DNA from 2 places in the Paenisporosarcina macmurdoensis genome. Region 2 is predicted to be linked to the other one. Evidence: a T-box and tRNA genes for the amino acid it is inferred to sense, from the RefSeq annotation. Region 2 holds a T-box; the other holds one or more tRNA genes.
The links. A T-box is a leader RNA that pairs with one kind of tRNA and senses whether it is charged. The one in region 2 lies ahead of ACFPYN_RS09845 (valine--tRNA ligase), so its partner is inferred to be a tRNA-Val.
Positions count from the first base shown of each region.

Region 1 (4,436 bases), on a different contig from region 2:
GTCTTGTTGAGCCAGGGCTTCGAGATTGAGTTCCCCACTTGCTATGGCTTGTGACACGCCAATCACGTATTCTGCTTTTCTTGTACTAAATTGCAGTTCTCGTAAATGTTCAACTTGAAGCTGTCCAATCACGTCAGGTTGTGGGTAGAACCAAACACCATCTATTTGTTCCCCAAACGTATGAACGAAGCGAGTCGTAAGTGTATGGGCAAATGATAAATTTAATTGCTGATGTATGATGCTTTTCATTAACGTTGCGTATAACGAGAATTCTCTTATGATGGGTGTGCCTCGATGTTCTTCAAATAAGGAAGCTAAATTGGTTTCAGCGAAATGAGCATGAATTGGTTCAAGTGAGCGATCGAAATGAAAAATCTCTTTCAGGTTTTGTAGTTGCTGTTCGTTTGTTGATCCTTCAATTACAAATATCGGCGATTTAGTTGTTCCTGTAGCCTGAACTTTATATATGCTGCTCTCTGCTGTTGGCACAAGAACATAACGTTGTTCTTTATTTAAAGAAATCAAAGGATCCATTGAAAGTCGGTCGAGTACACGTTCGAAATCATACGAAAAATCTAGATGGATAGTTTCTATCATGGTTATATTCTCCCTATTCGGTTATATTTGAGTCTACTATGAAGATACGACAATTCGAGGTGATGGTAAATGAAAAAATGGTTGTGGCTACTAAGTATGATTGTTTTTCTTACCTTTGGCTGTGTGGAGGACTTGAATCAGCCGACTTCTACTGGTGGCTCTGAGGGCTTGACTGAAGTCGAGTTAGTTCATGTCATTGATGGGGATACCATTAAAGTAAAGTATAACGGAAAGACTGAAACGATTCGGTATTTATTAGTAGATACACCGGAAGTTAGACATCAAACGCTCGGAAATCAGCCATTCGGTGATGAAGCGAGTATACGCAATCAACAATTATTAGAAGATGCTTCAGTTTCTCTTGAATTCGACGTAGGTGAACGCTACGATGACTACGGTCGATTATTAGCATATGTTTATGCAGATGGTCAGTCTGTTCAACAAGTGCTATTACAAGAAGGATTAGCTCGTGTTGCTTACGTATTCCCTCCCAATACGCGGCATTTAGATTCTTTTGAAGAAGATGAGGCAAATGCTCGTCAGGCTGATTTGAATATATGGCAATACGAAAAATATGTAACAAATCGTGGATTTGATAAAACACAGGTTAATGAAGTTACCACTCCTGAGTCGAAAGAGAATGATAAGTGTTTCATAAAAGGTAATATCAATAGAGAAAACAAAAAGATCTATCATATCCCCTCAGGAAAATATTATGAACAAACTAACCCTGAGAAATGGTTTTGTACGGAGCAACAAGCAGTAGATGCCGGATTTAAAAAATCTGGTGAATAAGAAAGGGGCATTTTTCATGCAAGTACTCGTTTTACGCTTTGACTATAAATTGTCAACAAAATTAGAACAAGATTGTAATGACTTACATCTTGCATCAAGTAGAGGCAAAGAAACACCTCTTCCACCCCATATTAGTTTATTTACATTTGAACAAACGAATCCCATGATTCTAAACGAGCGCGTAAAAGCGTGGAGCGACAAACAACAACAACTGACGATTTCGTTATCTTCCCTTGGGTTTTTCAAACAGAAAGGTACTTTTTTTGTCGCACCCGTGGTTACAAAAGAAATAGAAACATTTCATCGAGAGTTATTTTCACTCATTATGGATTTACATACAAATGAAATTTCGCCTTATTTACCTGGGAAATGGGTACCACACTCAACCTTGATTAATAATGTCCCGTTGACTGTTTGGGGACCACTTTTCCAGCGTGCAGGCTTATCATTCGAACCCGTTATCGGAAAAGCCGTCGCTCTCGAATGCTGGACCGTTGTTAACGGCCGCGCTCAAACGGAATGGACCCACTTCCTTCAATAAATCCTGCAAATCCTTTGTCTAGGTCATTGACTATTATTGTGTGAGAGTTATAATAGAATTTGTCCTAGAAATTACGATCTTGTAGCTCAGCTGTGAGATTATCACCTTGACACGGTAACGATTTTTATAATTTGGGCCGTTAGTTCAGCGGGAGAATGTTTCGTCGACAACGAAAAGGTCACTGGTTCGATCCCAGTACGGCCCATTGGGTGCAAAACCCGCAAGAAATCTTTAGGAACAAAGGTTTCTCCAAAAAGCATCATCTCTTCGGAGGTGATGCTTTTTCATGTTTATTTTTTACATGGTGTTAAACAAAAATATAAAAACTGAATTTACTCATAACCCGTCATAAAAAAAAAAGCCTTTTTGGGTAAAAAAATAATTGAACGAGGTATGAACTGTTTAAGGGCGATTGATCAATACCTACAAAAAGACTGGACGTATATTTCTACTTTCACTTCTCATACTAAAGAAAAAAAGGAGTGATATCTATGGCAAAACGGACTAAGAAAAATGATGCAGACCAAAAGAATAAACAAGGGTTTGATTCAAGCAAAACAGATTCAGAATTCTCCAAAGAATTTGGCAGTGCAAATGCTAATCGAGCCAAAAAAGAAAAAGCGAAAAAAGAAAAAGCATCTAAAAACCAAGGGGAATGGAAAGGAATGCATTGATTGTTTTATCAAGATTTGTAAGAACACCCCTTCAACACCCTTGCACGACAATGCTATTTGGAAACGAAAAGAATCGTATTGGAACATTTGATATTAAGCGTTTGTTGTTCTGAAATCATGAAGAACCACCACCTGGAGTTAGTAACTCTATTTTATAATGAAAACAGCGAGTCTTTCCTCATAAAAATTGAGGAAAGGCTCGCTGTTTTTTAAATTGAAGGACTTTTTGAGTTGGCTCCACTAACATAAAAGGTTTTACTTACTTCTATTTTCAATATATTTTCGTTGAAAGTCTTCAATTGAAATGGGTTTCTCAAAATAATAACCTTGAAAGAAGTTGCAGCCATGTTCCATTAAGAATGTAATTTCATGTTCATTTTCAACACCTTCTGCAACTAAATCACATTGTAAGCTATTTGATAAATGTATGATGGATTTCAACACCGCTTCTGACTGTGGGTCATTACCAATACGTTGAATAAAATATCGATCAATTTTTATTTTATCAATTGGGAAATTAGTTAAGGAAGAGAACATAGAAAACCCTGTGCCAAAATCATCAAGCGCTATACGAATTCCTTTTTCTCGACATTTATTTATGTTCTTTAACATTAAGGCAGAAGTGACTAAACGTGTATCTTCTGTTATTTCCAGTTCTATTAAGTTATATGGAATTTGGTATTTTGCTAAGAGCTTATATAAGTCATCAAAAAATAATTCTTTTGATAATATTGACGAAGTCACATTAATGGAGACTCGCTTATCGAAACCAAAATTACTAATCCAATTTGACACGGTTGAAAAAACTTCCTCCATCAAATAGCGTGTTAATTTCAGCATATTCCCGCTTTCCTCAACAATTTCAATAAAGTCAAGTGGAGATAAAATTCCAAGTTTAGAATGATTCCAGCGACTCAACACTTCAAAACTATACATTTCATTGGTTATTCCACTTATTTGAGGTTGTAATACAAAATAAATGCCTTCTTTTGAGAGATCACCTTGCAAAGATTGTTCTATCGTCAATCTTTTCGATAACTCTTCTGTCATATTTACTTCGTAAAAACAAAAATCCCGTTCACTCGATTGTTTTGAATAATACATCGCCGTTTCTGTAGCGCTGAGCATCTGATTACAATTAAGCCCATCAAGAGGGAATTGGCTAATACCTATACTGACTGCCACGGTAAATTTTTGATTTATATTAATTTCAATAGGGTTCTTCAAATGATCGACAATATCTTCAACAATCTGTTCAATCCTATCCCGATCTGTTTCTTTGACTACTATAAGAAAATCATCTCCACCAAGATGCGATAGTTCACCATATGGTAGTAAAAGTGTATTTAGGCGTTCCGCTAAATGAATTAACAGCTCATCGCCCATTTGATGGCCATATAAATCATTAATATTTTTAAACCCATTGATATCTAAATACATGGTTGAAAAACCAGTTTTACTCTCAATTAGCTGTTCTATTTTTTTGGAAATTGCTTTCCGATTCGGCAATGACGTTAGACGGTTCGTATTTTCATATGCCTCTTTTTGCATTTCCGACTCTTTCTTCACGTTAATATTTTTGAAGTAGATGGATACACCACCGTCAACCCTCGGGTAAGAATGTATTTCAAACCAACTGGTTAGTGTATCGAAATAAGATTCAAACGATATGTATACTTTTTCCTTCATGGTCTTTGTATAATTCATATGAAACTCAGAATTAACAGCTTCCGGATAAATTTCCCATATGTTTTTCCCTATTACTTTCTCAGCGTTAAGATTTAATACACGTTGCGCTACCCCATTCAGATGAGTAATCTGCCAGTTCT
Region 1 covers NZ_JBHSRI010000002.1:323,289-327,724, reverse strand. The annotation lists gene ACFPYN_RS01510 (DNA-3-methyladenine glycosylase family protein) at 1-597, opposite strand, end outside; gene ACFPYN_RS01505 (thermonuclease family protein) at 667-1,392, shown strand; gene ACFPYN_RS01500 (2'-5' RNA ligase family protein) at 1,409-1,933, shown strand; tRNA gene ACFPYN_RS01495 (tRNA-Val) at 2,067-2,138, shown strand; gene ACFPYN_RS01490 (hypothetical protein) at 2,425-2,607, shown strand; gene ACFPYN_RS01485 (EAL domain-containing protein) at 2,863-4,436, opposite strand, start outside.
Region 1: it encodes a tRNA-Val, which carries the amino acid that the T-box ahead of ACFPYN_RS09845 (valine--tRNA ligase) is inferred to sense. The anticodon was not compared.

Region 2 (4,436 bases):
CATTGTGCTGACGAATTTGGCTCTCATTGCATTTTGTGCAGGATTGGCGTACATATTAACGTTCATTCATCCTATCAACACGTTTCTAGATTTCTTTATAAGTGCTGCACCTGGAGGCATAGCCGAAATGTCTATCACAGCTTTAGAAACTGGAGCGGATTTGTCGACGGTAACCAGTTTTCATCTATTCCGTATTTTCTTTATCTTGTTAATAGCGGGACCGGTGTTGACCTATGCATTGAAGAGATGGTTGAAAGCTTAGTAATTGACTTCAATAGGTTTCCAGTCCGCTTCAGGCGCTTTAACTGCTGCACCATAATCTATAGAACAAAGAGAGATGAGCTTGTGACTTCGTCACTGCGCTCACCTCTCTTTTTTTAGATCATCCTGCGACGGCTGTGCACCTTTCGCTCCCTTACAACCTGGACATACATAGTTAAAATCGTTTGGTTTACTAAAGAAGCGGTGCTCTCTTTAAATAGATGTTCGGTCGAAGATGGTATTTCGAACTCTTTCTGCTTCATTTATTTTCCGGGAAAATCCAATTCTCCAGTAATTACTTTAAAACATACTATCTATGGAATCACTCTACTTTAAACAGTAGCGTAGTGAAAACAAAACCAATCAAAAACACTTAGATAGGAGCCATTCCGCTAAAATGCTACAGGGCTCTTTTCTGTGAGCGAGGGGTTTCAATAAGACAACTAAGCAGTTAGAAGTCAAGTCCGGAAAACGAGCTGGTGCCATTTTACGCTTCGCTTAATTTCAATAGTTCACTTATAAATTCATCGCTGCCAGGCAAAAACATGAATAGTGAAACAATAATGAATAGAATCCCGAAAATAAACAGCAGAACTACTATCTTAACTGAACGAGACACGTCTTTTTTTAGTGCACCAACAATTAGAAAAAGAATGCCGATCAACAATATTAAAAAATACCAAAAACCCATCAAATCACCTCATTCTACACCACTCAAAATAATGTTCTCTAATACCTTCGTTCCGATTGCAAACTTCCATAACGTATTACAAATCTAATTACTCATCACATAATCAATTCATAGTGATTGAAACGTCTCCTATTACAGAAAGTTCCATTGAAATAGAAAGAAGAGGCTGTCTATAAAGTCCCTCTATTATAAAATAAGTGGAGAAAATGAGTCTTTTTTCTGTACCTCCATTTGAACATTCTAACAATGTATAATTGTCTGTTTTGTACATGATAAACTTAAGGTTGATTGGAATGGAAGACGGCGACTCCAGCGGGAATAGCATGAGCGGAAGACCCCGCAGACGAGCTTGCTCGTCGAGGAGGCTGATGCCATGCCCGCGGAAAGCGTCCGTTTGAAGTGGAAATCAACCTCTACTAAATATAAAAAAGGAACTGCCCTTAGTCATATTTCACGACTTTTAGGACAGCTCCTTCTCACTACTATTTATTGAAAGTCCGTGATGTGTAATTTATTTCAATAAAATATCAAATCATTATTTAGTAGCATAAAGGCTCGTTCACTCGCATAAAATCTTTCACATAGCACTGTGAAGGAGGACAAGAAGTGAATCAAGTTAATTGGCAACTTCAAGAAGTATTTTATTTTCCGGAAAGTTTTGGTGTACCAACTAGTGCGTCACGCATAGCGGTTAAACCGCAAGTCGAATTTCAACAGGTAAATGGTGTGTCTAGTTTATACGGCATTTACCATATCGCGGCGAATGTAGGATTTCAGCCAGGTGAATGTGAACATCACGGAACTTCTGAATGGATTTCAATTGAGGATTTAGACATCAACGGAGATAATGGATATTTTGAATATGCAGTTCCATTGTTTGTGGAATTGCCGCCTACGTATGTGCATGGCAATAGACAACCTGAAATTGAATTGTCAGACGTGAAGGCACATATTACAGATGAAAATGCCTTGAAAGTGGAATGGCAAGTGACGTGTTCGTATGAAAAACCACCAGAACGGGAATCCCCAACACTAGAAAGTAGTAGTTCTAGTAGTTCTTCACACGAATCGTCTAATTCAGAGGAGCGCCCAGTGTCCAAAGAAGACGCTGAATTACCATTTTTCTTACGTGGCTTAACAGATGCTTATTCTGTTTACGAAGTTAAATGATGTCTTTTTGAAACAAAACCAATATACCGATTAAAAGGCATAACAGTAAAAAATCGAATGTTGTCGGTATAAATATGCATCGGATTAATTCGAATACTGTAATCGGCAAAATGATATTCTTGCAATAAAATCGAGTTTTTCGAAGCCAAGGGGGAAGCAAGTAGGGGTTATATCCTCGTCTCATAATAAATCCTCCTTTCAAAAATACTTGACGGTAACATAAATCATTCGATACAATACTTATCAATAGTATTAAATGATAAATTAATTAAATATCGATGCATTGATTGGGAAGAGTAAAATGTTGTTGTTTTCATTAGAGAGGAAACGCTTGCTGAAAGTTTCCGTAAACACACATTTGAATGTCGCCCAGGAGCAGTTTCTGTGAAAATAGGAAGTAGCAGAAATCGGTTAAAAGCCGTTATATAAACTTGAGCGCGTGATGATTTTTTTGTCATCTGCGAATAAAGGTGGTACCGCGAACAACTCCTTCGTCCTTTTTGTGACGATAGGAGTTTTTTTGTATTCAAAAATTAGGAGGAACATATGATGACTGAACAACAAAACACACAACTGCCAACGAAATATGATCCTAAGTCCATTGAACAAGGACGCTACGAATGGTGGCTAAAAGGGAAGTTTTTCGAGGCGCAACCTGAAAGCGACAAAGAACCGTATACCATCGTTATTCCACCACCAAACGTAACTGGTAAATTGCATTTAGGGCACGCATGGGACACAACTTTGCAAGATATTTTAATTCGCATGAAACGCATGCAAGGCTATGATGCTTTGTGGTTACCAGGAATGGACCATGCAGGTATTGCCACTCAAGCTAAGGTAGAAGAGAAACTTCGCTCTGAAGGCAAAACACGTTACGATTTAGGTCGTGATGAGTTTGTTAAAGAGACGTGGAAGTGGAAAGATGAATATGCTGGTCATATTCGTACACAATGGTCAAAACTTGGTTTAGGTCTTGATTATTCACGTGAACGTTTCACACTCGATGAAGGTTTATCTAATGCCGTAAAAGAAGTGTTCGTAAAACTTTATAATAAGGGCCTCATTTATCGTGGGGAACGTATTATTAACTGGGATCCGGCAACGAAAACAGCATTATCGGATATTGAAGTTATCCATCAAGACGTACAGGGTGCTTTCTATCATATGCGTTACCCACTAACAGATGGCACTGGATTTATAGAAGTGGCGACAACGCGACCAGAAACTATGCTTGGTGATACAGCAGTAGCGGTTCATCCAGAAGACGATCGCTACAAACACTTAATCGGTAAAACGGTTACGTTACCAATTGTAGGACGTGAAATTAAAATCGTAGCAGATGATTATGTGGAAATGGATTTTGGAAGTGGTGCTGTAAAAATTACTCCAGCTCATGACCCTAATGACTTTGAAATCGGTAATCGTCATAACTTAGAACGCGTATTAGTTATGAATGAAGACGGTACGATGAATAAATTAGCAGGGAAATATGAAGGTATGGACCGTTTTGATTGCCGTAAGCAAATTGTTGCGGATCTTCAGCAAGCTGACGTTCTTTACAAAATCGAAGAGCATTCGCATTCAGTAGGTCACTCAGAACGCAGTGGAGCAGTTGTAGAACCATATCTGTCAACACAATGGTTCGTTAACATGCAGCCACTTGCTGAACAAGCGATTAAATTACAAAAGAGTGAAGATAAAGTTCAATTCGTACCAGACCGTTTTGAAAACACCTATTTACGCTGGATGGAAAACGTTCACGACTGGTGTATTTCTCGTCAGTTATGGTGGGGCCATCGAATTCCGGCTTGGTATCATATCGAAACAGGTGAAATTTATGTTGGTCATGAAGCACCTGCGGACGTTGAAAACTGGAAGCAAGATGAAGATGTATTAGATACATGGTTCTCTTCAGCACTATGGCCGTTTTCAACGATGGGTTGGCCTGACGAAGCGAATGAAGAATTCAAACGCTACTACCCGACTAATGCATTAGTAACAGGTTATGACATTATATTCTTCTGGGTTTCTCGTATGATTTTCCAAGGAATCGAATTTACTGATCAACGTCCATTTGACGATGTATTAATTCATGGATTAGTAAGAGCTGAAGACGGACGCAAAATGTCTAAGTCTTTAGGTAACGGAATTGACCCAATGGATGTTATTGACCAATACGGGGCCGATGCACTTCGTTACTTCTTATCAACTGGTTCTTCACCTGGTCAAGATTTACGTTTCTCGATTGAAAAAGTAGAGTCCGTTTGGAACTTTGCGAATAAAATTTGGAACGCTTCACGTTTTGCCATGA
Region 2 covers NZ_JBHSRI010000018.1:18,578-23,013, forward strand. The annotation lists gene ACFPYN_RS09825 (AbrB family transcriptional regulator) at 1-262, shown strand, start outside; gene ACFPYN_RS09830 (hypothetical protein) at 749-952, opposite strand; gene ACFPYN_RS09835 (hypothetical protein) at 1,559-2,122, shown strand; gene ACFPYN_RS09840 (hypothetical protein) at 2,115-2,306, opposite strand; T-box leader at 2,397-2,624, shown strand; gene ACFPYN_RS09845 (valine--tRNA ligase) at 2,672-4,436, shown strand, end outside.